DNA from 2 places in the Kitasatospora sp. NPDC101176 genome. Region 1 is predicted to be linked to the other one. Evidence: riboswitches for the same ligand, from Rfam matches in the RefSeq annotation. Region 1 holds a riboswitch; the other holds the start of a gene.

Region 1 (14,310 bases):
ACCTCGGCCGGGTCCGCACCATGCTGCTGGCCGCCACCCTCTTCGCGATCAGCGGGATCGGCTCGATGTTCCCGCCGAGCATCCAGGTGCTGGCCACCTGGCGCGTGGTCGGCGGCGTCGCGATCGGCATCGCCTCGGTGATCGCGCCGACGTACATCGCCGAGGTCGCGCCGACCGCCTACCGCGGCCGCCTCGCCTCCTTCCAGCAGATGGCGATCGTGCTCGGGATCACCGTCTCCCAGCTCGCCAACTGGGCTCTCAACCAGGCGGCCGGCGGCGAGTCCACCGGCCACCTGGGCGGCATCCAGGCCTGGCAGTGGATGCTCGGCGTGGAGACCATCCCCGCCCTGGTGTACGGCCTGATGGCGCTCGCCATCCCGGAGTCCCCGCGCTACCTGATCGCCGACCACCGCGAGGAGCAGGCCCGCAAGGTCCTGCTCGAGGTGGAGGGCGAGGGCGTGGACCTGGACGTCAGGGTCGCGGAGATCCGCGCGGTGCTGGAGTCCGCGCACAAGCCCCGGGTCAAGGACCTGCTGGGCGGCCGGTTCGGCCTGCTGCCGATCGTCTGGGTGGGCATCGGCGCCTCGGTGTTCCAGCAGTTCGTCGGCATCAACGTGATCTTCTACTACTCGTCCTTCCTGTGGCAGTCGGTCGGCATCAACGAGTCCAACTCCCTGCTGATCAGCCTCTCCACCTCGATCGTCAACGTGATCGGCACGGTCGTCGCGATGGTGCTGGTCGACCGGATCGGCCGCAAGCCGCTCGCCCTGGCCGGCTCGGTCGGCATGGCGCTGTCGCTGGCCACCGCCGCCTGGGCGTTCTCCTACCGGCACGGCACCGGCGACACCGCCACCCTCGACGACACCCACGCCACCGTCGCCCTGGTCGCGGCGCACGTCTTCGTGTTCTGCTTCGCCTTCTCCTGGGGCGTGGTGGTCTGGGTGCTGCTCGGCGAGATGTTCCCCAACCGGATCCGCGCGCTCGCGCTGTCCGTCGCCGCCTCGGCCCAGTGGATCGCCAACTGGGCGATCACCGTCAGCTTCCCGGACCTCGCCGACTGGAACCTGTCCGCCACGTACGTCATCTACGCGGTCTTCGCGCTGCTCTCCATCCCGTTCGTGGCCTACTGCATCAAGGAGACCAAGGGCCGCGCCCTGGAGGAGATGGGCTGAGCCCGCCCCGCCGCAACCCCGGGCGCGCACCCCGAGGCGCACCCGGGCCGCTCCCCCGTCGAGTCCCCGCCGCACCCGGCCCGACCCACCGAGAGGACGCCATGCCCGACCAGCGCGGCTCCCGGCAGAACACCACCTTCCCGAGCGCCGGCCGCACCGCGCACGGGTACCTGGCCCGCCCGCCGCAGGCCGTGGGGCCGGGTCTGGTGGTGGTGCAGGAGTGGTGGGGGCTCACCTCGCACATCGCGACGATGGCCGACCGCTTCGCCGCCGAGGGCTTCACCGTCCTCGCGCCCGACCTGTTCGGCGGCGAGACCACCCACGACCGCGCCGAGGCGGCCCGGCTCAAGCGCGACCTCCCGGTCGAACGGGCCGCCGAGGACCTCGCCGGGGCGGTCGACCACCTGCTCTCCCTGGACGGCGTGGTCGGCGACGCGGTCGGCGTGGTCGGCTTCTGCATGGGCGGCGGCCTCGCCCTGCTGCTGGCCGCCCGGGCCGGCGACCGGGTCGCCGCCGTGGTGCCCTTCTACGGCCTGCCGCCCAATCCGGACTTCGACTACCGCGGCCTGACCGCGCACGTCCTCGGGCACTTCGGCGAACTCGACGGCTCGATCCCGGAGACCGCCGTCGACGAGGCCGCGATCCGGATCGGCGAGGCCACCGACGTCCGGCCCGAGTTCCACTTCTACCCGGCCGGGCACGCCTTCATGAACGACGAGGACCTGCTCGGCACCCACGACCCGCTGCAGGCCCGGACGGCCTGGCGCCGCACCCTCAGCTTCCTCTGGGGCCACCTGGGTTAGGGCCCGCTCCTCCGGATCCCGCCGGGCGCACGACGCCGGATCGTCCGGCCGGCCCGCAGGGGCACCGCGGACGCACCGGAGTCCGCGGGCGAGCCCGCCTTCGCGCCGTGAGCGCCCCGTGCGCCCCGCGTGCGCCCGCCCGTACGCAACCAGCGGTGCCCCCGGCTCGTCCGACCGGTCAAGCAACGCCATCGCCTTTGGGGGGCCACCGGTGCCGAAGCCACTGCTGTTCCTGGACGTCGACGGGGTGCTGAACCCGGTCTGCCCGCACCCGGACGCCGGATTCGACACCCACACCCTGCTCGGCTACTCGGTGCTCCTGTCGGAGCGGCACGGCGCCTGGCTGCGCGAGCTGGCCGGCAGCTACGAGCTCGTCTGGGCGACGACCTGGGAGGAGCACGCCAACACCCACGTCGCCCCGGCCATCGGCCTGCCCGAGCTCCCGCTGGTCCGCTTCACCGGCGACGTCCCGCAACCGGGTGACCCGCGCGTCCCGCTGATGGAGCTGCTCTCGGCCCGCAAGTGGGCCCCGCTGCTGCGCTACGCGGCGGGCCGCCCGTTCGCCTGGGTGGACGACGTCATCCCGCCGCGGCTGGTCCGCCGCGCGCTCTGGCGCCGGGACCGCCTGCTGCTGCCGATCGACCCGGGCCAGGGGCTGGAGCGCCGGCACGTCGACCGGCTGCTCGCCCGCCCGCCGCGCCCGCTGGCGGCCCGCCACCCGCTCAGGGGGTCGGCAGCCAGCTGACGTGCCCCGCCAGCAGCGCGTAGCCGACGAAGGCTACCGTGTCGATCAGCGCGTGCGCCGCCACCAGCGGCATCACCCGCCCCCACCGCCGGTACAGCAGGCAGAACACCGCCCCCATCACCATGTTGCCGACCAGCCCGCCGACCCCCTGGTACAGGTGGTACGACCCGCGCAGCACCGAGCTGGCCGCCACCGCCGCCGGCCAGGACCATCCCCGCTGACCCAGCCGGCGCAGCAGGTACCCGAGGACGACGACCTCCTCGAGGACGGCGTTCTGCCAGGCGGAGAGCAGCAGCACCGGCACCCGCCACCACACGTCCGGCAGCCCGGAGGGCGCCACCGTCAGGTTGTACCCGGCCGCCTGCGCGCCCAGGTACAGCGCCAGTCCGGAGCCGCCGATCACCGCCGCCACGGCGGCGCCCCGGCCGAGGTCTCGCAGCTTCTGCCCGAGGTCGAAGCCCAGGATCCGCAGCGAGACGCCCTCGCGCACCAGCAGGTAGCCGACCAGCACCACCGGCATCAGGCCGCGCCCGATGTAGTACAGCTGCCACACCAGGTCCAACCAGGGCCGCCCGGGCGCGCGCGAGCCGTTGAGCGTGGCGACCTGCTGGCCGAGCGTGAGGGGTTCGGTGAGCGAGCCGGCGAAGCTGATCAGCGCACTGACGCCGCTGGCCCCGAGCGAGAGGCCGAGGACGATCAGCAGTTCCGCACCGAGCAGCCGGCGCGTGGGCCGATCGGTCTCCGGCGCGGTCGGGACGGTGGTCACGGGGGCTCCAGCGGGGCGGGCGGCGCTCCGGCCGTCGGCCGACCGCCGGAGCGATCATCCTGACACAGCCGGACGGTCAGCCGACCGGCCAGGTGTGCACCGGCTCGCCGCCCCGCATGTGCTCGACGTAGCGCCTGGTCATCGCGGCCAGCGCGGCCGACCGGTCCATCCCGTACTGCTCGCGCAGCCGGTGGAAGGTGGCGCTCTGCCAGGAGGCGCCGTTGGTGCGGCGCAGGCAGCGCTGCTCGATGATCCCCAGGTAGCGGTCCCGGTCGGCGGGTTCCACGCCCCACTCGTCCAGCCCCTGGTGGGCCATCGGGAGCAGCTCGTTGAGCACCAGGTCGACGGCGGACACCGTGGTCAGCCCGCCGCCGCGGCCGGCCCGGCCCGGGCGCGGCCAGTGGAACACCGCGTCGATGCCGTACCGGGCGCCCTGCCGGAAGTTCTCCTCCGCCCGTTCGAACGGCAGCCGGGTCCAGACCGGCCGGGACTGCTCGGCGAGCACCCGCACCAGCCCGTAGTAGAAGGCGGCGTTGGCGAGGGTGTCGGCCACCGTCGGGCCGGCGGGCAGCGCCCGGTTCTCCACCCGCAGGTGCGCCACCCCGCCGGCGACGTCGTACACCGGCCGGTTCCAGCGGTAGATCGTGCCGTTGTGCAGCCGCATCTCGGCGAGCCGGGGCGCGCCGCCGGAGGCGAGCACCTTCAACGGGTCCTCGTCGTCGCAGATCGGCAGCAGCGCCGGGAAGTACCGCAGGTTCTCCTCGAACAGGTCGTACGCGGAGTCCACCCAGCGCTCGCCGAACCAGGTGATCGGGCGCACGCCCTGGGCCTTGAGCTCCGCCGTACGGGTGTCACAGGCCTGCTGGAAGAGCACCGGACGGGTCTCCCGCCACAGCTCCCGCCCGAACAGGAACGGCGAGTTGGCGCCGAGCGCGAGCTGCGGCCCGCAGATCGCCTGGGCCGCGTTCCACACCGAGGAGAAGCGCTCCGGGGTCACCTGCAGGTGCAGTTGCAGCGAGGTCGCCGCCGCCTCGGCCACCATGGTGATGGTCTCCAGCTGGAGGTGCTCGACCCCCTCGATGTCCAGGGCGATGTCCTCGCCGCGGGCGGCCAGGATCTGGTCGCTGAGCAGGCTGTAGCGCGGGTTGTGGGAGATCGCGTCCAGCCCGGTGTGGCCGTGTTCCAGCGTCGGCAGGATGCCCACCATGACGATCCGGGCGCCGGCCTCCGCGGCCCGCCGGTCGGCGTAGCGCAGCCCGGTGTCGATCTCCTCGCGCAGCTCCTCGAAGACGTGCCCGCAGAGCCGGTGCGGGACGATGTTGACCTCGACGTTGAACTGCCCGAGCTCGGTCTGGAAGTCGCTGGAGCCGATCGCGCTCAGCACCTCGGCGTTGCGCAGGGCCGGCAGGCCCTCCTCGTCGGCCAGGTTGAGCTCGATCTCCAGTCCCATCACGGCCCGTGGCCGGTCGAAGCGGTCCTCCCGCAGCATCCGCCCCAGCGCGTCGAGACAGGCCTGGAGCTTGCGCCGGTACAGCTGCCGGTCCGCCAGATCGGCCCGAGTCGCCACGACCTTCTCGCCCACGGTCCCCTCCTCCTGAGCCACCGGCCGACCCGACCGTGCAAGCATCATGCCCACCTCGAAGATCGATACCCGAATGCTTGTACTGGCTTGCAATGCAAGGAAACTGACGCGTATTCAGCGAATCTGCCGACTTGCCCGGCGCCACCGCCTGTGATAAACAGGTCACCCTGCGCACCTGTTCGATAGAATTCGCACTGCGCTGCGGCCGGTCCGCTCCCCGCCCCGAGGCCCTCGTCGACGGCGGCGACCGCGCCGGCACCGCGATCATGCACAACCGGACACGGCCGGGTCCCGTCACCGATGACACGCCGCGCCACGCCGGTATGCCGCACTCGCACGCCGATCTCGCACGGAGAGGCGGACCCCGCCATGACTCTGCAGACCCCACAACCCCCGCCGAGCGCGCTGCGCGCCGTCCTGGCCGCGCTCGACTCGGACACGGCGCTGCGCCAACCGGCCGCCGCGGCGCTGCGCCGTCCGATCGGCCCGCTGCTGCCCGCGCACGCGCTCGCCGTCCACGTCCTGGACGGGCCGCGCCCCGAGCTCCCCGCCGCCCGCCGCACGGGCTGGCGCTTCCTGATCAAGGACGGCGCCGAGGTGGCCGCCGCCGCGGAGGTGGTCCAGAGCGTCGAGGGCCACACCTTCTCCCACTTCACCGCCGGCCCCTACCTCGACTCGACGGTCCGGGCGCTGCGCCAGGCCTGGCAGATCGCGCAGGGCTCCCGGGCCCGGCAGCAGCCGCGCCTGCTGACCTTCCCCGGCCAGTACGCGACGGCGCTGTGGCTGCACTGCCCGGACACCGGCCCGGACGCCGACCAGCTGATCCCGCTGGCCCCGGCCCCGCTCGGCGTCACCGCGCACCGCGCCTACCCGGCGGCCGAGCTGCTGCCACTGCTCGCCCGGGCGCCGCTCGCCAAGCCGCTGCTGCTCTCCTCCTGAACGACCGCCGCCACCGCCACCGACGGGCCACCGGGTCAGCGCATCCGGCGGCCCGGCGGCGCGCGCGCCGCCCACACCCTCCCGGACCACCCGGACGAGTCATCCGGGCATGGTCGCCTCGGGCCATGCCCGGACTGACCCGTCGGTGCGCGGATTCCCGCCGGACCCACCTGAACGGGTGATCTATGCCGGGGAGTTGTGGCGCATGTCACGAAATCGCTGCGCGCGCGTCCGCAGATGCCGACACTGGGAACCAGCGTGGAAGGACCACCTGTCCTACCCACTTGAGCGCCGGTCCACACCTGGTCGGTGCGCGGACAGGATCCGGCTACCGCGGCGGCTCCCGACGGCTCCACCGCCGGCGACCGCATCACGGGGGAGGATCGCAGAGCGAAGCGAGGGTACGCGTATGTGCCAGCACCGTCCTGAGTGCCCGTCGGCGGAGTCCGAGGACCGCGAGGCCGCCGTCACGGTGGCCTGCCACCCGGAGCAGGGCTGGAGCCTGCTCTGCAACGGCGTCCTGATGTTCGAGGACACCGGAGAGCTGCTGCCCGACGGCCGGGTGATCGCCCCGCGCCGCGCCGTCGCCCACGCGGCCTGACCGCGCCGGCGGGGGCAGCCGCCGCGGACGACGACGGGCAGGGCCCCGGCGGATCGCTCCGCCGGGGCCCTGCCGTGCGCGTCACCGCGCGGGGTCCGGACCCGGTCAGACGCCGTACTCGTCCAGCGGCGGGCAGGAGCAGACCAGGTTGCGGTCGCCGTACGCGCCGTCGATCCGGCTGACCGGCGGCCAGTACTTGTCCGCCGGGTTCACGCCGGCCGGGAAGACCGCCTCCTGCCGCGAGTAGCCGTGCGCCCAGTCACCGGCCAGGGCGGCGGCGGTGTGCGGGGCGTTGCGCAGCGGGTTGTCCTCGGCGGCCCACTCGCCCGAGCCGACCTTGTCGATCTCGGCCCGGATCTCGATCATCGCGTCGCAGAACCGGTCGATCTCGTGCAGGTCCTCGGACTCGGTCGGCTCGATCATCAGCGTGCCGGCCACCGGGAACGACATCGTCGGCGCGTGGAAGCCGTAGTCGATCAGGCGCTTGGCGATGTCGTCCACCGTCACGCCCGTCTCCTTGGTCAGCGGGCGCAGGTCGATGATGCACTCGTGCGCGACCAGCCCGCCGGGGCCGGTGTAGAGCACCGGGAAGTGCGGGGCCAGCCGCTTGGCGATGTAGTTGGCGTTCAGCACCGCGACCTGGGTCGCGCGCTTGAGGCCCTCGCCGCCCATCAGCCGGACGTACGCCCAGGAGATCGGGAGGATGGCCGCCGAGCCCCACGGCGCCGCCGAGATCGGGCCGACGCCGGTGGCCGGGCCGGCCTCCTCCTGGAGCGGGTGGTTCGGCAGGTACGGCGCCAGGTGGGCGCGCACCGCGACGGGGCCGACGCCCGGGCCGCCACCGCCGTGCGGGATGCAGAAGGTCTTGTGCAGGTTCAGGTGCGAGACGTCCGCGCCGAACTTGCCCGGCTTGGCGAGGCCGACCAGCGCGTTCAGGTTGGCACCGTCCACGTACACCTGGCCGCCGGCCTCGTGCACCAGGGCACAGATGGTGGTGATCTCGGTCTCGTACACGCCGTGGGTGGACGGGTAGGTGACCATCAGCACGGCGAGGCTGTCGCGGTGCTGCTCGATCTTGGCCTTCAGGTCGTCGACGTCGACGTCGCCGTCGACCAGGGTCTTCACCACGACCACGCGCATGCCGGCCATCACGGCCGAGGCCGCGTTGGTGCCGTGCGCGGAGGAGGGGATCAGGCAGACGTCGCGCTGGGTGTCGCCGTTGGCCTGGTGGTAGGCGCGGACGGCCAGCAGGCCGGCCAGCTCGCCCTGCGAGCCCGCGTTCGGCTGGATCGAGACGGCGTCGTAGCCGGTCACCTCGACCAGCTGCTGCTCCAGCTGGCGGATCAGGGTGAGGTAGCCCTGGGCCTGCTCGATCGGCGCGAAGGGGTGCAGCTGGCCGAACTCCGGCCAGGTCACCGCCTCCATCTCGGTGGTCGCGTTGAGCTTCATGGTGCAGGAGCCCAGCGGGATCATGCCGCGGTCCAGCGCGTAGTCCCGGTCCGACAGGCGGCGCAGGTAGCGCAGCATGGCGGTCTCCGAGCGGTGGCTGTGGAAGACCGGGTGGGTCAGGTACTCGTCCTCGCGCAGCAGCGCGGCCGGCAGCGCGTCGGCGGCCTCGGCGACCTCGACCGCGGGGACGCCGAAGGCGGCCCAGACACCGGCCAGGTGCTCGCGGGTGGTGGTCTCGTCGGTGGAGACCGAGATCCGGTCCGCACCGTCCTGGTACACGTTGACGCCGTTGGCGCGGGCGGCCGCGGCGATCTCGGCGGCCCGGCCCGGGACGACGGCGGTGACGGTGTCGAAGAACTCGCCGTGCAGCAGCTCGACGCCGCCGGCGCGCAGGCCCTCGGCGAGGGCGGCGGCGTAGCGGTGGGTGCGGCGGGCGATGTCGGCCAGGCCGTCCGGACCGTGGTACACGGCGTACATGGAGGCCATCACGGCGAGCAGCACCTGGGCGGTGCAGATGTTGCTGGTGGCCTTCTCGCGGCGGATGTGCTGCTCGCGGGTCTGCAGCGCCAGGCGGTAGGCGCGGTTGCCGTCGGAGTCGACCGAGACGCCCACCAGGCGGCCGGGCAGCGAGCGGGCGTACTCCGCGCGCACCGACAGGTAGCCGGCGTGCGGACCGCCGAAGCCCATCGGCACGCCGAAGCGCTGCGAGGTGCCGCAGGCGATGTCGGCGCCGAGCGAGCCCGGGGACTTGAGCAGGGTGAGCGCCAGCAGGTCGGCGGCGACGGCGACGATCGCGCCCAGGCCGTGCGCCTGCTCGACGAGCGGGGTGAGGTCGCGGACCACGCCGGTGGCGCCCGGGTACTGGAGCAGGACGCCGAAGACGCCGCGCTCGACGATCTCGGCCGGGATGCCGGCGGACAGGTCGGCGACGACGACCTCGACACCGGTCGGCTCCGCGCGGGTCTGGATCACCGCGACGGTCTGCGGCAGGGTCTCGGCGTCGACCAGGAAGACGCCGCCCTTGACCTTGGTGACGCGGCGGGCCAGTGCCATCGCCTCGGCGGCCGCGGTGCCCTCGTCGAGCAGCGAGGAGCCGGAGGTCGGCAGGCCGGTCAGGTCGGAGACCAGGGTCTGGAAGTTGAGCAGCGCCTCCAGGCGGCCCTGGGAGATCTCCGGCTGGTACGGCGTGTAGGCGGTGTACCAGGCCGGGTTCTCCATGACGTTGCGCAGGATCACCGGCGGGGTGAAGGTGCCGTAGTAGCCCAGGCCGATCATCGGCTGGAGCACCTGGTTGCGGCCGGCCAGCTCGCGCAGCTCGGCGAGGACCTGCGCCTCGCTGCGGCCCGCGGGCAGGTCCAGGGCGGTGATGGAGCGGATCGCCTCGGGAACGGCGGTGTCGGCGAGCTCGGCGAGCGAGCCGTAGCCGATGGACGCCAGCATCTTCTCCTGCGCGGCGGCGTCGGGGCCGATGTGGCGGTTCTCGAAGGGGCTGGCCAGCTCAAGCTCGGTGAGGGTCGAGGCGCCGGTGGGGCGTCCCGCGTTCGGCTGGGCGTTCATGTGGTCGAGGCCTCCTGGTCACGGACCGGCGGGGGTACGCACGCCGGCGGGCCTACCCCGCTGCGGGCAGCGGAGCGACTTGGGCGGACGAACCCGACAGGCCTCCCCCTCTGTCATCGGGACCTGAGAGCTTCGCCCGCACGACACGCGGTGGCGCGCCGTCGGCTTGCACCGTCGGTGAGGGTGGTGTCGCCGGCTCACGTGCCGACGCTCCTGCCCTGCTTTCCAGAGTGACCTATCCCGCACGGTACGGATGCCTGAGAGATTCCGGGGAGGAGTTGCTCCTTCGGCGCCCCGACCAGCGGATTCCGCCGGCGGGGACTCTCCCGAGCGGGCTCGGCGGTCGCGGCCCAGGGTACCAGCGGGAGGCCGTCCGATCACGGGTGCGTCAGGTCACCCGAGGTCTACGCGCGTACCCCGGACGGCCCAACGCGCAGCCCGTCCGGCGGCGCACCGGTCGCGCCCGCCCGGTTCATGGCTTTTGGTGTGAAGTGGCGGACGGGACGGGTGCTCCGACGCCGTCCTGCGGGAGTTCCGCAGGTGCAGCGCACTGGAGGAAAGAGTGCAAACCGACATCGACCCCCGGGACCTCATCGGCCACAAGGCGGTCGACCGCAACGGGGACAAGATCGGCACGGTCGACGAGGTCTACCTGGACGACGCGACCGGCCAGCCGGAGTGGGCGGCCGTCCGGACCGGCATCTTCGGCCGGGACGCCTTCGTTCCGCTGACCACGAGCGAGTTCTCCGGCGAGGAGCTCCGGGTCCCGTACGACAAGTCGCTGGTCAAGGACTCGCCGGACTTCGGCGTCGGCCAGCACCTCTCGCCCGCCCAGGAGCTCCAGCTCTACCGCTACTACGGCCTCGACACCCCCGTCGAGGGCGGGTCGGCCAACGGGTCGGGCGACCGGCCCGCGCAGCCCGACCTCGACTTCGGCTCCACCCCGGCGGCCGAGCCCGCGAAGGCCGCCGCCCTCCTCTCCCCCGCCCCCACTCCCTCCCCGACCACCGCCACGAGCACCAGCACCGCCCCGGAGGCCAGCGTGCGCACTCTCAGCACCCTCGCGCCCGTCGCCGCCGCCGCGGCGGCGGCACCCGTCGTCGAGCCGAAGCCGCAGGTCGTCCCGCCCGCGACCACCCCAGCCCCCGGGGCGGACGCCCCGTCGTCCTCCTCCCCCAGCGGCCCGCTGGAGATCACCTGCCGCGAGGAGCGCCTGGACATCACCACCGAGTGGCACGTCCTGGGCACCGCGAAGCTGCGCAAGTACGTGACCAGCGAGCCGGTCGAGCGCCGCGTCCCGGTGGTGCGCGAGCGGGTCCGGGTGGAGCGGATGCCGGTGAGCGACGCCGAGCGCGCCTCGCTGACCGAGAAGGACATCGCCGAGGCGGTGGAGGAGGTCACCCTGCGCGAGGAGCGCCCGGTGGTCCGCAAGTACCTCGCCCCGATCGAGCGGGTCCGCCTGGTGGTCGAGCGCTACACCGCCGAGGAGGTGGTCACGGACGAGCTGCGGCGCGAGCACGTCGAGGTCCACGACGAGACCTCGGCTCCCGGCGCCCCCGGGTCCTCCTCCCAGAGCCCGGACCACACCCCGGACCACAACCCGGACCACAACCCGGGCCAGAGCCCGGCCCACGCTCCGACTCCCGGCTCCGCCCCGGCTGCCGACAACGGCCGCCCCGCGGCCCTGCGCCCGCTGTCCTGACGCCGCCCCGACGCCGCTCCGACGGGCTCCACCAGCCCTCCTGACCCGCTCCACCAGGCCCCCGGACCCTCGGTCCGGGGGCCTCGCGCTGCGCCCGGACGGCACCCCTCGGCCCGCCGCCGGCACCGGGATCCTTCGACTTTGCCAAAGCTTCACCGATCGATATTTGACACTCTGAAGTATCTCCCGGCATGGTTACTTCAGTTCATTCACTATGTACGGGAGGAAGCAACCGTGAGTGAGGCACCCCAGCCCACCATCGCGGCCGAGAAGCAGAGCAGCGCCCGGGTCCTGCCGGCCCTCATCCTGGCGATGCTGTCGTTCAGCGTGGTGCAGACCGCGGTCGTCCCGATCCTGCCCTCGCTGGCCAAGGAACTGAACGTCTCCGCGTCCAGCATCACCTGGCTGATGACCGCCAACCTGCTCTCCGCCGCCGTGCTGACTCCCCTGCTGGGCCGCTTCGGCGACCTCCGGGGCCGCAAGCCGATGCTGCTCATCTCGCTGGCGGGTCTGGTCGCCGGTTCGGCGCTGGCGGTCAGCACCCACTCGTTCACCTGGCTGGTCGTCGCCCGTGTCCTGCAGGGCGCCGGCGGTGGCGTGCTCCCGCTGGCGATCAGCATCGTCCGCGACGAGCTGCCCAAGCAGAAGGTGACCGGCGGCGTCGCCGCCATCAGCGCCTCGATGGGCGTCGGCTCCGGCCTCGGCCTGGTGGCCACCGGTCTCCTGCTGGAGCACTGGAGCTACAAGTCGATCTTCTGGATGGGTCTGGCCTTCGGCCTGCTCGCCGTCCTGCTGGTCGCCCTGCGCGTCCCGTCCGACCCGGTCACCGACAAGGACGGCGGCGCCGACCCGCTCGGCGCCCTCACCCTGGCCGGCTGGCTCTCCGCGCTGCTGGTCGCGGTCAGCCAGGGCAACCACTGGGGCTGGACCTCCACCAAGACCCTCGGCCTGTTCGCCGTGGCCGCCGTCGTCGCCCTGATCTGGGGCGTCATCGAGACCAAGGTCGCCCACCCGCTGGTCGACATGCGGATGATGTCCCGCCCGGCCGTCGCCTTCACCAACCTGGCCGGCCTGCTGATCGGCTTCGGCATGTACGGCTCGTTCATGGTGATCAGCAACTTCGCCCAGACCCCGGAGAAGCTCACCCACTACGGCTTCACCGCGACCGTCCTGCACGCCGGCGTGATGCTACTGCCGTCCGCCATCGGCTCGATGGTGGCCGCCCCGCTCGGCGCGATGCTGATCGCCCGCCGCGGCCCGCGCCTGCCGCTGGTCCTCGGTGGCGTCCTCGGTGGTGTCGCGATGGCCTACCTGGCCCTGCGGCACAGCAGCGAGGGTGACATCTACACCGCCTCGGCGATCTTCGGTCTGGGCATCGGCCTGGCCTTCTCCGCGATGCCGGCCTACATCAACGGCGCCGTCCCGGTGGAGCAGAGCGGCATCGCCAACGGCATGAACGCCGTGCTGCGCACCGTCGGCGGTGCGATCGGCACCGCCGTGATGGCCGCCATCCTGACCGGCGACACCATGAAGCTGCCCCCGCAGATCCCGCTGACGCTGCCCACCCTGGACGCCTACAAGCACGCGTTCTGGGCCGCGGCCGTGGTCTGCGCCGTCGCCGGCGCCGTCCCCTTCCTGATCCGCACCGTCAAGCCGGCCGCCACCGTCGCCCAGGGCGGCGCGGCCGACCAGAACGCCGGCCCCGAGCTGGTGAAGACCGACGCCTGACGAGGCGTCCGACCCCCGCGCCCCGGGACAGGGCGCGGGGGCCCGGCCCCCGGCCGGTCGTGAGGGCATCACGACCGCACCGGGGTCCGGCACGGTAATGCGGCCCCACCCGGTACTCCCCCTGGACCGGGTGGGGCCGCTTCGCGTCTCACCGCCCGGCCGGGCCCGGCTCCCCCGCCGTCTCCTCGCCGCCCCCGCGCAACGGCAGCGGCCGGGCCGGCTCCAGCGCCGGATCGTCCACCGCGAAGGTCCGGATCCGCCCCGGCCCGCTCCACGGCGTCTCGAACCGCACGGTGACCCGCCCGACGCCGCTGCCCTGCACCCACCCGGGCCCCAGCTCCGCGTGCCGGACGTCCTGCCCGGGCAGCCAGCGCCGCAGGACGGCCGTCGCCGGCTCCTCCTCGGCCTCCCCCTCCGCCGCCTCCGGGTGCTCCGCGGCCTCCTCCCGGAGGGCCTGCGCGAAGAGGTCCTCCTGGGTGTAGTCGGCCAGTTGGGCGACGCCCACGCCGAGCAGCCGGATCCCGCCCGTGATGTCCACCTGGGCCGCCAGCCGGCGCGCCGTCTCGGTGATCACCGCCTCGTCGTCCGTGGGCCCGCGCAGCGTCTCCGACCGGGTCAGCGTCGAGAAGTCGAACCGCCGGACCTTCAGCACCACCGTCCGCCCGGAGCGCCCGGCCGCGCGCAGCCGCCGGACGCACCGGGCGGCCAGCACCTCCACCTCGCGCAGCACCCGGTCCCGGTCGGCGAGGTCCACCTCGAAGGTGTCCTCCACGGAGACGGACTTGGCGTCCTGGTCGGCCACCACCGGGCGCTCGTCCAGCCCTATGGACATCTGGAACACCCCCGCGCCGTGCGAGCGCCCGAGCAGCTGGACGAGCTCGCTCTCGCCGGCCTCGGCCAGGTCGGCCACCGTGCTCAGCCCGGCCCGCCGCAGCACCTGCTCGGTGGCCGGCCCGATCCCCGGCAGCGCCCGGACGGGCATCGGGCCGAGGACGGCGCGCTCCTGCCCGGGCTCGACCAGCACCAGCCCGTCCGGCTTCGCCTGCTCGGAGGCGATCTTCGCCATCAGCTTGGACCCGGCCGCCCCCACCGAAGCGGTCAGCCCGGTGCGCTCGAGGATGTCGGCCCGCAGGTCCTCCGCCAGGGCGAGCACCAGCCGCTCCCCCGTCCCGTGGTCGGCCTCGGCCAGCACCGGACCGTACGGGCCGGCCTCCAGGTCGACGAACGCCTCGTCCAGGCTGAGCGGCTGCACCAGCGGCGACAGCT
Region 2 (14,310 bases), on a different contig from region 1:
GGTACCCGGCGCCGCCCCCGAGCGCTCCGATCAGCACCCCGAGGACGGCCGCCAGCACGATCGTCCGCCGCTTCCGCAGCCCCGGGGGCCCGCCGCCCTCGGCGCGCGGACGGCGTTTCGGCGGCTTCGGCACGGTCGGCGACTTCGGAGGCCCGGACGTCGTCAGCGGGGGAGGCTCGGTCGGCGGCTCCCACGAGCTTGCCCAAGCCGGCGCCTGCGGAGGCAGTGGCGGCGGTGGCGGCGGTGGCGGTGGCGGCGCACCCCCGTCGGGCACCGTCACCCACTGCTGCCGGTCCGCGTCCCAATGGACCCCCACGCCCGCTCCCCCCGTCGTCCCTCGTCCCGGTTCAGCCCGGCAGTCCCTCGATCGCCTGCACGACGGCGAGCGCCGAGGCGAGGCCGGACACCACGGTGGCCGAGCCCCGAAGGAGGTCCCGCAGCCGTTCCAGGCGGGTGCGGGGGGCGGTGCCCGTCTCCTCGACGGCCGTGCGGACGGCGTCGAGCTCGTGTGCCACTTCGTCCACGCCGTCGCCCTCGGCCCGTGCGAGCAGGGGGAGTTGGGCGCTCAGTTGCCGGACGGAGGTGAGCAGCAGGCGGGTCTGCGGGTCGAGGTGGACGGAGGAGTCGACGGCCCGCGCGCCGGGGCCGGAGGCGACCGCGCCGCCGCTCATCGCGCCGATCGCGATCCCGCCGGGGGCCGCGGTCGGCAGCTCCACGGCCGCCGGAGGCCCGGCTGCGGGTGCGGCCGCTCCGGAGTGCTGGGACCGGTCCTCCGCACTCGCCCGGTCGCCGGCCGCGACGGCCCCGCCGGACAGGTGCCCGATCGACACCCCGCCGCTCACCCCGCCCTGCTCGGCCTGCCCGGGCTGTCGCCGGTCCGTCTCACCGTTCATCGCCGGTCTCCCCGCTCCCTCGTCAAGCCGTCCATCCGTCAAGCCGCTCCCTCGTCACGACGTCCACCCGCCATGCCGTCCACCCGCCATGCCGTCCACCCGCCATGCCGTTCCCTCGTCACGCTGTCCACGCGTCACCCGGTCTTCTCCCCGTGCGGTCCCTCGGGCGCGGGGCTGTGCCGGGCGGTGGCGCCGGGGCCGGAGGCGACCGCGCCGCCGCTCATCGACCCGATGTGGATCCCGCCGTCCAGGACCTGGACGACGGTCTGTTCGAAGCGTCCGGTCTCGTAGCCCTCGGAGTGCAGCGCCTCGCGGACGCCGTCGATGATCCGTTCCTCGATGGTCTTCACGTACCGGTTGACGTCCAGTTCCTGGAAGAGCGAGACCGTCGGCTCGGCGGCGAGCTCGCGCACGGAGACGACCGGTCGGGCGGCCACCACGGCCTCGCCGTCCCCGCCGGCCGCGCCGCCGGGGTGCCGGAGCGCGCGCAGTGCGGCAGGCCCCGCGGTGAACGCCGACACGGCGGGGCGTCCGCCGTTCAGCCGGGTGCCGCGCAGGGCGGCCGCGTCGGCGAGCAGCTCGTAGTCGCGGCGGACGGGGCCGAGGACGTGCGGCACGACCTCCAGCACCAGCAGCCGGCCCTGGGTGTGCACCCGGAGCAGGACGGACAGCACGACCTGTTCGTCCCAGGCGCCGACCCGCACCCGCAGGAAGTGCCGGCGCCGTTCGGCGCCCTCGTCGACCGCCGCGGTCAGGTGCCGGGCGACGGTCTCCTGGTCGCGCGGGACGTCGGCGCGGCGCGGGCCGTACGGCAGGAAGACCAGTTCCTGGACCTCCATGTCCCGCAGCCGGTCCAGGCTGGTCGAGGCGGCGGCCTGCCGCAGGGCGAGCAGCCGCGGGACGATCAGGTCGAGGACGGCGCGGGCGGTGAGCTCCCCGGCCGGGGAGGCCGCGGCGGCAGCGGTCGGGGCGGCAGCGGTCGGGGCGGCAGCGGTCGGGGCGGCGGCCGGCCCGGTCCTGCGGCGCTTCAGCTCCAGGACGAACGACCAGGGCTGGTACGGGGTCCCCGCGCCGAGGAAGGGGTCGGCGGGGTCGTAGACGACGAGCGGCGAGTACTGCTCGGCGCCGATCGCGGCGCCGATCCGGGCGTAGCGCGGTCCGGCGGGCAGCTGTCGTGGCCGGAGCCGGAGGAAGTCCTCGCGGTTGAGCTCCCGGCGCACGGTGCCGGCGACGAGCAGCCGGTGCACCCAGACGGTGGCGGCGAGCGCCAGCGGGAAGAGCACGCCGAGGAGGTGGGAGTCCCGCAGCGCGAGCAGGGCCACCACCCAGTACAGGGCGTGAGCGACGCCGGCGGCCAGCGACAGCAGCCCGTTGGCGGGGCGCCGGGCGGCGGGCCGGGCGACGGCGGGGGCGGCGGGCGCGTACAGGGCGTCCTCGCGGACGTCCGGGGACTTGGCGTACCAGGACAGCAGGCAGGCGAGGGCGTACAGGAGGGCGGTGTTCGCCAGGTAGGGCGTCGCGTACCGGGTGAGGTCGTCGAAGGTGTTGCCCGCGGAGGAGCCGCCGGCGACGCGGTACGGGTGGGACGAGCCGTAGCCGGACGGCGGGTGGGTGAGCAGCGGCAGGTAGGCGGTGACGAAGAAGCCGGCCCAGACGGCCGCCAGGACGGCGCCGGTGCGGAACTCCAGCGCCCGGGCCCGGAGCGCGTGGGCGAGGACGGTGACGAGGTCGAAGCCCAGCGACGGCGGGACGGAGCGCTCCTCGTGCTCGACCAGTTCGGAGACGACGCGCCGACGCAGCTCCGGGTCCAGGTAGACCCCGGCGGACAGCAGTCTGGTGGCCTCGGAGAAGGCGTGGCCGGGCGGCCCCTGCGTGGCTGTGGCGGCTTGCGCGCCTGTGGTGGCCTGCGCGCCTGTGGTGGCCGGTGCGGTCGCGGTGGCCTGCGCGGCGGCGTGGTACGGCTGGTAGGTCATCCACTCCCCCCGGTGGTGAACCAACTCGCGCAGATTATGGCCCAGTTGTCCGCGGCCGGCCAGCGGTACGGCGGTATTTCCGGCAGCGCACCAGGGGCCCGCGAGAACCGGCGAGACACCCGTGAGAGGCCCACGAGGAGCCCACGAGGAGCCCTGCCGAGGGGGGCGAGAGGGAGCCCCCGGAACGCCCGAGCCCCCGGACGGTTCCCGTCCGGGGGCTCGGTGCTGCGGCGGTAAGCCGCTCAGCACTCGATGACGTTCACGGCGAGACCGCCGCGCGAGGTCTCCTTGTACTTGATCTTCATGTCGGCGCCGGTCTCCTTCATGGTCTTGATCGCCTTGTCGAGCGAGACGTGGTGGCGGCCGTCGCCGCGCAGCGCCATCCGGGCCGCGGTGACGGCCTTGACCGAGGCCATGCCGTTGCGCTCGATGCAGGGGATCTGGACCAGGCCGCCGACCGGGTCGCAGGTGAGGCCGAGGTTGTGCTCGATGCCGATCTCGGCGGCGTTCTCGACCTGCTCGGGGGTGCCGCCGAGGACCTCGGCGAGGCCGCCGGCGGCCATCGAGCAGGCGGAGCCGACCTCGCCCTGGCAGCCGACCTCGGCACCGGAGATGGAGGCGTTCTCCTTGAACAGCATGCCGATGGCACCGGCCGCGAGGAGGAACCGGACGATGCCGTCCTCGTCGGCGCCCGGGATGAAGTTCAGGTAGTAGTGCAGGACGGCGGGGATGATCCCGGCCGCGCCGTTGGTCGGCGCGGTGACGACCCGGCGGCCGGAGGCGTTCTCCTCGTTGACCGCCATCGCGTAGAGGGTCACCCACTCCATCGCGTTGGCCGGCCCGATGCCCTCGGCGCGCAGCGCCCGGGCGGCCGCGGCGGCCCGGCGGCGGACCTTGAGGCCGCCGGGCAGGATGCCCTCGCGGGACATGCCGGCCCGCACGCACTCCTGCATGACCTGCCAGATCTCCAGCAGACCGGTCCGGATCTCCTCCTCGGAGCGCCAGGCCTTCTCGTTCTCCAGCATCAGGCCGGAGATCGACAGCCCGGTCTCCCGGGTGAGCCGCAGCAGCTCCTCGCCGGTGCGGAAGGGGTAGCGCAGCGCGGTGTCGTCGGGCTTGACCCGCTCCGCGCCGATGGCGTCCTCGTCGACGACGAAGCCGCCGCCGACCGAGTAGTAGGTCTTCTCCAGCAGCGTGGAGCCGTCCGCCGCGAAGGCCCAGAGGGTCATGCCGTTGGCGTGGTAGGGCAGCGAGCGGCGGCGGTGCAGCACGAGCTGGGTGTCGGGGTCGAAGTCGATCGGGTGGTCGCCGAGCAGGTTGATCCGCTTCTCGGCGGTGATCCGCTCGACGTCCTTGTCTGCCTGGTCGACGTCGACCGTGCGGGGGGAGTTGTTCTCCAGGCCCAGCAGGACGGCCTTCGGCGTGCCGTGTCCGTGGCCGGTGGCGCCCAGCGAGCCGTACAGCTCGGCACGCACGCTCGTCACCCCGTCCAGCATGCCCTCGGACCGCAGGCGGCGGGCGAACATCCGGGCCGCGCGCATCGGGCCGACGGTGTGGGAACTCGACGGGCCGATGCCGATGGAGAAGAGGTCGAAGACGCTGATGGCCACGGGGGACGTCCTTGTCTGGTCTCGTGGAAGTACGGGCGGGCGGGGGACGACACGGGTCGGGGCACCGCGCGCACCTACCAGTGTGCGCGGTGCCCCGGGGTCCCAGGTGCCGTGGCGGGGTGAGGCCGGTCACCCCGCCCGGGCGATCACCGGAGTGATCAGAGGTTCGGGTACAGCGGGTACTTCTCGGCCAGCGCGGTGACGCGGGCCTTGAGCGCGGCGGCGACGGTCTCGTCGAAGGCGGGCTTGAGCGCCTCGGCGATGATGTCGGCGACCTCGCGGAAGTCCTCGGCCTGGAAGCCGCGGGTGGCGAGGGCCGGGGTGCCGATGCGCAGGCCGGAGGTGACCATCGGCGGGCGCGGGTCGTTCGGGATGGCGTTGCGGTTGACCGTGATGCCGACCTCGTGCAGCCGGTCCTCGGCCTGCTGGCCGTCGAGCTGGCTGTTGCGCAGGTCGACCAGGACGAGGTGGACCTCGGTGCCGCCGGACAGCACCGAGGCGCCGGCCTCGGCGACGTCGGCCTGGAGCAGGCGCTCGGCGAGGATCCGGGCGCCGTCCAGGGTGCGCTGCTGGCGCTCCTTGAACTCCTCGGACGCGGCGACCTTGAAGGCGACGGCCTTGCCGGCGATCACGTGCTCCAGCGGGCCGCCCTGCTGGCCGGGGAAGACCGCGGAGTTGATCTTCTTGGCCCACTCGGCCTTGGACAGGATGACGCCGCCGCGCGGGCCGCCCAGGGTCTTGTGGGTGGTGGTGGTGACCACGTCCGCGTAGGGCACCGGGTTGGGGTGCAGCCCGGCGGCCACCAGGCCGGCGAAGTGCGCCATGTCCACCATCAGCAGGGCGCCGACGGCGTCGGCGATCCGGCGGAACTCGGCGAAGTCGAGCTGGCGCGGGTAGGCGGACCAGCCGGCGATGATCAGCTTCGGCTGGTGCTCCTTGGCGAGGCGCTCGACCTCGGCCATGTCGACCTGGCCGGTCTTCTCGTCCACGTGGTACGCGGCCACGTTGTAGAGCTTGCCGGAGAAGTTGATCTTCATGCCGTGGGTCAGGTGACCGCCGTGAGCCAGGCTCAGGCCCAGGATGGTGTCGCCCGGCTGGATCAGCGCGAACATCGCGGCGGCGTTGGCCTGCGCGCCCGAGTGCGGCTGGACGTTGGCGTGCTCGGCGCCGAACAGGGCCTTGATCCGGTCGATCGCGATCTGCTCGACCACGTCGACGTGCTCGCAACCGCCGTAGTAGCGGCGGCCGGGGTAGCCCTCGGCGTACTTGTTGGTGAGCACCGAGCCCTGGGCCTCCATGACCGCCACCGGGGCGAAGTTCTCGGAGGCGATCATCTCCAGCGTGGTCTGCTGGCGGTGCAGCTCGGCGTCGACCGCGGCGGCGATCTCCGGGTCGAGGGAGTGCAGGGACTGGTTGAGAACCGTCATGGTGTGGTCTTCCCGGTGGAGGAGGATCAGGGGTGCCGTGCGGAGCGCGCCCTCGGAAGGGTGGCGGGCGACGGGTGGTCGGCGCGGGCGGGCCGCCGCGCTGCGGCCCGCCCGGTCACGAGTGGGTCAGGCCTTGATGAAGGCGTTGTACTCGTCCGCGGTGAGCAGCTTGCCGGTGGACGCGACGCGCACCTTGAACAGCCAGCCGCCCTCGAAGGGGGCGCTGTTGACCAGGCCGTTGTCGTCCAGGACGTCCTGGTTGGTCTCGACGACCTCGCCGGTCACCGGGGAGTACAGGTCGCTGACCGACTTGGTGGACTCCAGCTCGCCGCAGGTCTCGCCGGCGGTCACCTCGTCGCCGACCTCGGGCAGCTGCACGTAGACGATGTCACCGAGCGCGTCGGCGGCGTGCTGGGTGATGCCGATCGTGGAGACACCGTCCTCGGCGGCGGTCAGCCACTCGTGCTCCTCGGTGTACTGCAGGTGCTGGGGGTTGCTCATGGCGTCATTCTCCAGGATGGGAAGCGGGTACGACGAAGCGGGCCGCCGCGCGGACGGCTTCGACGTGGGTCTTCGGGGGAGTGGGGGTTCAGCGGGCGCGCTTGTAGAACGGCAGCGCCACGACCTGGACCGGCTCGTGCTTGCCGCGCACGTCCACCGCGACGGTGGTGCCCGGGGCGGCGTGGGCCGCGTCCACGTAGGCGATCGCGATCGGCTGTCCCAGGGTGGGGGACGGCGCGCCCGAGGTGATCCGGCCGATCGGCGCACCGTCGGCGGAGACCACGGTGTACTCGGCGCGCGGCACCCGCTTGCCCTCGGAGACCAGGCCGACCAGCACCCGCGGCGGGTTGGCCTCGGCCTCGGCGGCGGCCTTCTCCAGGGCCTTGCGGCCGACGAAGGCGCCCTCGTTGGTGGTCTTGTCGAAGCGGACGACCCGGCCCAGGCCGGCGTCGAACGGGGTCAGGTCGGTGGAGAGCTCGTGCCCGTACAGCGGCATGCCCGCCTCCAGGCGCAGCGTGTCCCGGCAGGACAGGCCGCAGGGGACCAGGCCGTGGCCCTCGCCGGCGGCGGTCAGCGCCTGCCAGACGGCCTCGGCGTCGCCCGGGTTGCAGAAGATCTCGAAGCCGTCCTCGCCGGTGTAGCCGGTGCGGGCGAGCAGCACGTCGCGGCCGGCGACCTGGGCCGGGAGGATCGCGTAGTACTTCAGGCCGGGCAGGTCGGCCTCGGTGGTCTTCGCCAGGATCGCGGTGGACTCCGGGCCCTGGACGGCGATCAGCGCGTAGGTGTCGCGGTCGTCGGTGACGACGGCGTCGAAGCCCTTGGCGCGGGCGATCAGCTCGTCCAGCACCAGCTGGGCGTTGGAGGCGTTGGCGACGACCAGGAAGGCGTCCTCGCGGAGGCGGTAGACGATCAGGTCGTCCAGGATGCCGCCGTCCTCGGCGCAGATCATGGTGTAGCGGGCGCGCAGCACGCCCAGCGCGGAGACGAAGCCGACCAGCGCGTGGTCCAGCATCTCGCCGGCCTGCGGGCCGGTGACGGTGATCTCGCCCATGTGGGAGAGGTCGAACAGACCGGCGCGGTTGCGGACGGCGAGGTGCTCCTCGCGCTCGCTGCCGTAGCGCAGCGGCATGTCCCAGCCGGCGAAGTCGGTCATGGTCGCGCCGAGGGCGCGGTGCAGCGCGTCGAGCGCGGTCAGGCGGAGGGACGACATGGCCAGGAACTCCTCGGTCGGGGCACTCAGGGGTGCACGCGCCGGAACCGGGCCCGCTCGGGGACCGACCCCTGCGCGCGGGCATGCGGCGGCGTGGGTCTCCCCATCTGTCGTCGAACCTGAGAGCTTCACCGCCCACCTGCCCGCAGCTGTTTCCAGCATCCAGGACAGCATGGCGGCTTGCACCGTGGGTGGGCGCGCGACAGGGCCGTGCGCCGCTTTCCAGATGTGCCTAACCCGTGCGGTAGGGGGGCCTGAGAGATTCCGGGGAGGACTTGCTCCTTCGGCGCCGGCTGTACCACCTGAGGGGGTACTCCGGGCTCTCCCGCGCGGGTTCGAGCGGCCGGTATGGAGTTGTGGGGCCCGGCGGCCCACTGCGCCGTCGAACGCGCACATCATGGCACGTCCGCGCCGCGGGCGGGAGAGGGGCCCCGGTCACGCCGCGTGATACCGAACACGGGCCCTAAACTGCTCCGCGTCGGCGTAGCACAGGGCGGCCGAGCGGCAGAGGGCGGATCAGGCGCGCATGGGGTACCCGGTGGAGCAGCAGCAGGGGTGGGGCGGGCCGGCGGCGGCGCCGCCGGGCGGCGGGTGGCCGGCCAACGAGCTGGAGCAGGTGCTGACCGCCGCGCTGGGCGACCCGGGCGCGACGCCCCGGGTGATCGAGGTGCTGGCCCGCAGCCAGGTGTGGATCCCGCTGCCGGCCGGCGGCGACCCGCAGGGGCAGTCGCTGGACCTGCCGACCGTCGAGCTGGCCGGTGACCCGTACGTCCCGGTCTTCTCCTCGCAGGAGGTGTTCCTGCAGCAGGCGCCGGGGATGGCGTTCGCGGTGGCACCGGCCTGGGAGTTCGCCCGCGGTCTGCCGCTGGGCGTCGGCATCGCCGTCAACCCGGAGGCCGCGGTGGGCATCCCGGTGCCGCCGCAGGGCGTGGCGGAGCTGCGCCGCGGTCCGCGCGAGGACCGCTGGGACGCCGCAGGCGACGCCCTGGCCCCCACCGGCGGCCGGGTGGCGTTGCGCGAGCCGGTGCCGGGCGAGGACCCGGAGCACTTCCTGGCCGCCTGCCGCGCGGAACTGTCGCTCCTCCCTGGAGTGTTGACCGCCCGCCGGGCGCTGGCCAGCATCGAGGGCGAGCCGACCGTGATGTTCGTGGGCGTCCAGTTGGATCCGGCGGCCCCGGCCGACCCGGCCGCGGTCAACGAGGCGCTCGGCCGGGCCCTGGGAACCGCACCGCTGCCGGGGGGCGTCCACCTCGTACTGCTCGATCTCGCCGACGATCCGGTGGTCGAGTGGCTGCTCGCCCGGGTACTGCCTTTCTACGCGCGGGTGTGAGCGGCGTTCGTTCGTAGGCACGTCGCCGTGGCGGTGGCCGGTGCCGCGCCATAGGGTGCGTGCAGACGGCCGACGGGCCGGCTGGGTTGAGGAAAGAGGCGCGGCGAGGTGGGCGCATGAGTGCGGGAGCGGTAGCGGGCGGTGCACCGGGGCCCTGGGGCCAGGCGTCCGCCGGGCGCCCCGGGGCGGATCCGGGCGCGCTGGAGCGTGCCCTGCGCGAGGTCGTGCCGGAGCGCTACGACGCGTACGAGCAGCTGCTGCACGCGCTGGCCGACGGGCAGGTGTGGATGCTGCTCTGGCACGGCACGCCGGGCAGCCCGGACGCCCAGTACGGGAACATGGAGATCAGCGGCCACGGCTACGCGCCGGCCGTCACCTCGCCCGAGCAGCTGGCGGCCTCCGGCTGGGCCCGGGCCCACGAGGTCATCTCCGGGCGGGAGATCGCGGCCTCGCTGTACCGGACGCGCTGGGGCCTGTGGCTGAACCCGCACGCGCCCGGCGGCGGGGTGGGCGTGCCGTGGGCGGACCTGCGCCGGATCGCGGCGGGCCTGGACCGGCTGCCGGCCGGTCCGCTGAAGCTGAGCGAGCCGCAGGTGAACGCCCAGCCGTTCTTCGCGCTGCTGGAGCGCCAGGCGGGTGAGGTGCGCGCGGTGCGCGCGCTGCGCCGGGCCTGGGTGCAGCCGGCGGTGGGGGAGCCGTACCTGGCGATCGGTCTGGACCTGTACGAGAGTTCGCCGCCGGCGGTGGAGGCGGTGCGCGCGCTGATGCAGCGGGCGATCGCGGTGGCCCCGGAGGGGCTGGCGGTGTCCACCGTGGCGATGGCGGACGAGTACGACCCGGTGGCGCTCTGGATGCGGGCCAACGCCCGCCCGTTCTACGACCGCGAGGGCGGCCGGCCGCCGGCGGCGACCGGGCCGTACCCGCCGGTGCCGCCCCCGACGTACCACTCGCAGCAGGCGCCGGGCTACGGCTACGGCACCCAGCCGCCCGGGCCGGGCTGGCACGGGCAGCCGCAGCAGCCGTGGCCGGGCTACCCCGGGCGCTGATTGCCGGAGCGACCACGGTCAGCGACTCCGGCAGACGTCATTTCCGCGAAGCCGACTTGATTGTCCGTCAAGTCGGCTTCGATGCTTTCCGGACGAATTTCCGATTCGGCCGTCCGGTCATCTTGACATGCCTGCTGCAGTCGTGTGAAGAGCGATATGCCGCAGATCGATGACGTGCATGCCAGCAGATCACAGTTGGGCATCTGTCGGTTGTCAGGTCTGGCGTAAGCCAAGTCGCATGGCAGAGAGTTCTGCGCAACGCACCGCGCATTGGAACCCCACAAAGGTGAGCGCGTACGCCGACCCGCTCGTCCACGCGAAGCCCATCCCGCGTGGTGGCAGTGCCTGTGCACGACGCACTGCCGCGAACACCCGCTCCTGCTAGCACCTTTCGCACGTCCGCAGCCGCACCGCCGAAGCCGGCGACCGGCACCCGTGGGCCGGCCACCGTCGGCGAGGGGACCAACTGACCATGACCGCATCCGTGACCACCGCCGGGAACGAACCGGAGGCAGCAGCCCCCGCCGGCCCGGCCAAGAAGATCGAGGGCCGCTCCCTCGGTCAGATCGCCTGGACCCGCTTCAAGCGGGACAAGGCCGCCGTCGTCGGCGGCGTCGTGGTGATCCTGCTCATCCTCCTCGCCGTACTGGCCAAGCCGATCGAGTCGCTGTTCGGGCTCGACCCGGACGCCCTCCACCAGGACCTCCTGGACGCCGACCTCGGCGGTCTGCCGTTCGGCGACTGGGGCGGCATGAGCTGGGACCACCCGCTCGGCGTCGACCCCCTGCAGGGCCGTGACCTGCTCACCCGCGTCATCGAGGGCTCCTGGGTCTCCCTGCTGGTCGCCTTCGGCGCGACCGTGCTGTCCAACACCATCGGCACCGTGCTCGGCATCATGGCCGGCTACTACGGCGGCTGGGTGGACACGCTGATCAGCCGCGTCATGGACGTCTTCCTCGCCTTCCCGCTGCTGCTGTTCGCCATCGCGATCTCGACCTCGCTCCAGGGCGGCGCGTTCGGCCTGCACGGCCTGCCGCTGCACATCCTGGTGCTGATCTTCGTGATCGGCTTCTTCAACTGGCCCTACATGGGCCGGATCGTGCGCGGACAGACGCTCTCGCTGCGCGAGCGGGAGTTCGTCCACGCGGCCCGCAGCCTCGGCGCCCGCGGCCCGTTCATCCTGTTCAAGGAGCTGCTGCCGAACCTGGTCGGTCCGATCCTGGTCTACTCGACCCTGCTGATCCCGACCAACATCCTCTTCGAGGCGGGGCTGAGCTTCCTCGGTGTCGGCATCCAGCCCCCGCAAGCCTCCTGGGGCGGGATGCTCCAGGACGCGATCCGGTACTACCAGGTGGACCCCCAGTACATGGTGGTCCCCGGCCTGGCGATCTTCATCACCGTGCTCGCCTTCAACCTGCTCGGCGACGGGCTGCGCGACGCCCTCGATCCCAAGAGCAACTGACGTTGCGTCAGGACCCTCCCTCCTCCACATCCTCAAGGGGTTGATCTCACCCATGCGTAGGTCCCGTACCGTCGCCCTGACCGCGGCGGCCGCCGCCGCGGTCCTGGTGGTCACCGGTTGCTCCAGCTCCTCCAAGAGCGGCGACTCCTCCTCCTCGTCCTCCTCCTCCGGCGGCGGCGGAGCCAACGCGGCCACCAAGAACATCGTCAACGCCTCGGACAAGAAGGGCGGGACGGTCACCTTCGAGATGAAGGGCACCCCGGACTCGCTCGACCCGGGCAACACGTACTACGCGTACATCTACAACTTCTCGCGTCTGTACGCCCGTCCGCTCACCACCTTCAACCCGGCCGCCGGCGAGGAGGGCAACAAGCTCGTCCCGGACCTCGCCGAGTCGCTCGGCGCGCCCAGCGCGGACGGCCTGAGCTGGACGTACAAGATCCGCAAGGGTCTGAAGTACGACGACGGCACCCCGATCACCTCGAAGGACGTCAAGTACGCCGTCGAGCGCTCCAACTTCGCGCCGGACGTGAACTCCAACGGCCCGACGTACTTCCACGACCTGCTGGTCGACAACGACACGCCGTACGCCGGCCCGTACAAGGACAAGACCGGCGACCTGAAGTCGATCGAGACGCCGGACGACACCACCATCGTCTTCCACCTGAAGCACCCGTTCGCGGACTTCGACTACCTGGTGAGCGCCCCGCAGACCGCTCCGGTCCCGCAGGCCAAGGACACCGGTGCCGACTACGTCAAGCACATCGTGTCCTCGGGCTCCTTCAAGTTCGAGTCCTACGAGGACGGCAAGCAGGCCGTCCTGGTCCCGAACACCAACTGGGACAAGAGCACGGACCCGATCCGGAAGCAGCTGCCGGACAAGATCCAGCTCAAGATGAACATCGACCAGGCCACCATCGACAAGGACCTGCTGGCCGGCAACGCCCAGGTCGACCTGGTGGGCGGCGGCGTCGACCCGCAGACCCAGGCGCAGATCCTGCAGAACCCGAAGCTGAAGGCCAGCACCGACAACGCCTACGGCGGCCGTCTGGTCTACCTGGCGATCAACTCCAAGGTCGCGCCGTTCGACAACGTCGACTGCCGCAAGGCCGTCCAGTTCGCGATCGACAAGGTCTCGGTCCAGACCGCCGAGGGCGGCCCGATCCGCGGCCAGATCGCCAACACGGTGCTCCCGCCGGACATCCCGGGCCACCAGGACTTCAACCTGTACGAGACCAAGGACAACAAGGGTGACGAGGCCAAGGCCAAGGACGCCCTGAAGGCCTGCGGCAAGGACGGCATCAACACCGTCATCTCGGCCCGCACCGAGCGCGCCACCGAGGTCGCCGCCGCCACCTCGATCCAGGCCGCGCTGAAGAAGGTCGGCATCAACGCCGAGATCCAGCAGTACCCGCAGGGCAAGTACCTCACCGACAGCGCCGGTGCCCCGCAGTTCACCCAGGACCACAACATCGGTCTGATGATGATGCAGTGGGGTGCGGACTGGCCGACCGGCTACGGCTTCCTGCAGCAGGTCGTCGACGGCCGCGCGATCAAGCCGTCCGGCAACAGCAACCTGTCCCAGCTGGACGACCCGGCCGTCAACAAGATGATCGACGACGCCGCGATCAACCCGGACAAGAACGCCCGCGAGAAGATCTACGGCGACATCGACAAGAAGGTCATGGAGCAGGCGGTCATCGTCCCGCTGACCTACTTCAAGGTCTTCCTGTACCGCCCGGACAACGCCACCAACATCGCCTCCACCCCGGCGTTCTCGGGTGAGTACGACTACCTGAACATCGGCACCACCAAGTAAGAGCCTGGCTCCGCATCCCTGAAGGCAGGTGAAGGCAGCGGCGCCCGCCGCCGTCCGGAGGATCCCGGACGGCGGCGGGCCGCCGGAGCCGCCCAACTGTGTTTGCCTACATCATCCGCAGGATCCTCGCGGCGGTGATTCTGCTGCTGGTCGTCAGCGCCGTCACCTTCGCGATCTTCTTCCTGCTCCCGCGCATCGCCGGCGAGACGGCCGACCAACTGGCCGCCCAGTACATCGGGAAGAACCCCTCCCCGGAGGCGATCGCGGCGGTCAAGCAGAACCTCGGCCTCGACCAGCCGCTGTACACCCAGTACTGGAACTTCCTCAAGGGCCTCGTCAGCGGCGCCGAGTACAAGTTCGGGCCGGAACCGGCCACCTGCCACGTCCCCTGCTTCGGCTACTCCTTCAAGAACCACCTGGAGGTCTGGCCCGAGCTGTCCAAGCGGATCCCGGTCACCATCTCGCTCGCCACCGGTGCGGCCGTGCTGTGGCTGGTCTCCGGCGTCGCCACCGGCGTCGTCTCCGCCCTCAAGCCGCGGTCGATCTTCGACCGGCTCTCCATGGGCGTCGCCCTCGCGGGCGTCTCGCTGCCGGTCTTCTTCACCGGCGCGCTGCTGCTCACGCTGTTCAGCTACGAGTGGCCGATCCTGGACAACCTGCAGTACGTCGACTTCACCGACAACCCGCTGATGTGGGCCCGCAACCTGATCCTCCCCTGGATCTCGCTGGCCTTCCTCTACTCCGCGCTCTACGCCCGGCTCACCCGCGCCGGAATGCTGGAGACCATGAGCGAGGACTACATCCGCACCGCCCGGGCCAAGGGTCTGGCCGAGCGCAAGGTCGTCACCCGGCACGGGCTGCGCGCCGCGCTCACCCCGATCGTCACCATCTTCGGCATGGACCTCGGGCTGCTGCTCGGCGGCGCGCTGATCACCGAGCAGGTCTTCTCGCTCCAGGGCGTCGGCCAGTTCGCCGTCCAGGCGATCTCCGACAACGACCTGCCCAAGATCCTCGGCGTCACCCTGCTGGCCGCCTTCTT

The links. Region 1 has a riboswitch for glycine ahead of gcvP (aminomethyl-transferring glycine dehydrogenase). Riboswitches for the same ligand answer to the same signal wherever they lie in the genome.
Region 2: it holds a riboswitch for glycine, as region 1 does, so the genes downstream of both, gcvT (glycine cleavage system aminomethyltransferase GcvT) here and gcvP (aminomethyl-transferring glycine dehydrogenase) in region 1, are expected to answer to the same signal.

Annotation. Positions count from the first base shown of each region.
Region 1 is NZ_JBIWPA010000008.1:10,956-25,265, reverse strand. It holds gene ACIRS1_RS14305 (sugar porter family MFS transporter) at 1-1,172, shown strand, start outside; gene ACIRS1_RS14300 (dienelactone hydrolase family protein) at 1,274-1,975, shown strand; gene ACIRS1_RS14295 (HAD domain-containing protein) at 2,187-2,720, shown strand; gene ACIRS1_RS14290 (CPBP family intramembrane glutamic endopeptidase) at 2,698-3,486, opposite strand; gene ACIRS1_RS14285 (glutamate--cysteine ligase) at 3,563-5,068, opposite strand; gene ACIRS1_RS14280 (hypothetical protein) at 5,438-6,007, shown strand; gene ACIRS1_RS14275 (DUF5999 family protein) at 6,417-6,608, shown strand; gene gcvP (aminomethyl-transferring glycine dehydrogenase) at 6,714-9,614, opposite strand; glycine riboswitch at 9,850-9,953, opposite strand; gene ACIRS1_RS14265 (PRC and DUF2382 domain-containing protein) at 10,177-11,316, shown strand; gene ACIRS1_RS14260 (MFS transporter) at 11,551-13,044, shown strand; gene ACIRS1_RS14255 (DNA polymerase IV) at 13,193-14,310, opposite strand, start outside.
Region 2 is NZ_JBIWPA010000028.1:46,581-60,890, reverse strand. It holds gene ACIRS1_RS29700 (hypothetical protein) at 1-133, opposite strand, end outside; gene ACIRS1_RS29695 (hypothetical protein) at 348-893, opposite strand; gene ACIRS1_RS29690 (hypothetical protein) at 1,028-2,866, opposite strand; gene ACIRS1_RS29685 (L-serine ammonia-lyase) at 3,109-4,476, opposite strand; gene glyA (serine hydroxymethyltransferase) at 4,635-5,903, opposite strand; gene gcvH (glycine cleavage system protein GcvH) at 6,030-6,404, opposite strand; gene gcvT (glycine cleavage system aminomethyltransferase GcvT) at 6,493-7,614, opposite strand; glycine riboswitch at 7,847-7,952, opposite strand; gene ACIRS1_RS29665 (enhanced serine sensitivity protein SseB C-terminal domain-containing protein) at 8,141-8,944, shown strand; gene ACIRS1_RS29660 (enhanced serine sensitivity protein SseB C-terminal domain-containing protein) at 9,061-9,990, shown strand; gene ACIRS1_RS29655 (ABC transporter permease) at 10,463-11,452, shown strand; gene ACIRS1_RS29650 (ABC transporter substrate-binding protein) at 11,505-13,271, shown strand; gene ACIRS1_RS29645 (ABC transporter permease) at 13,370-14,310, shown strand, end outside.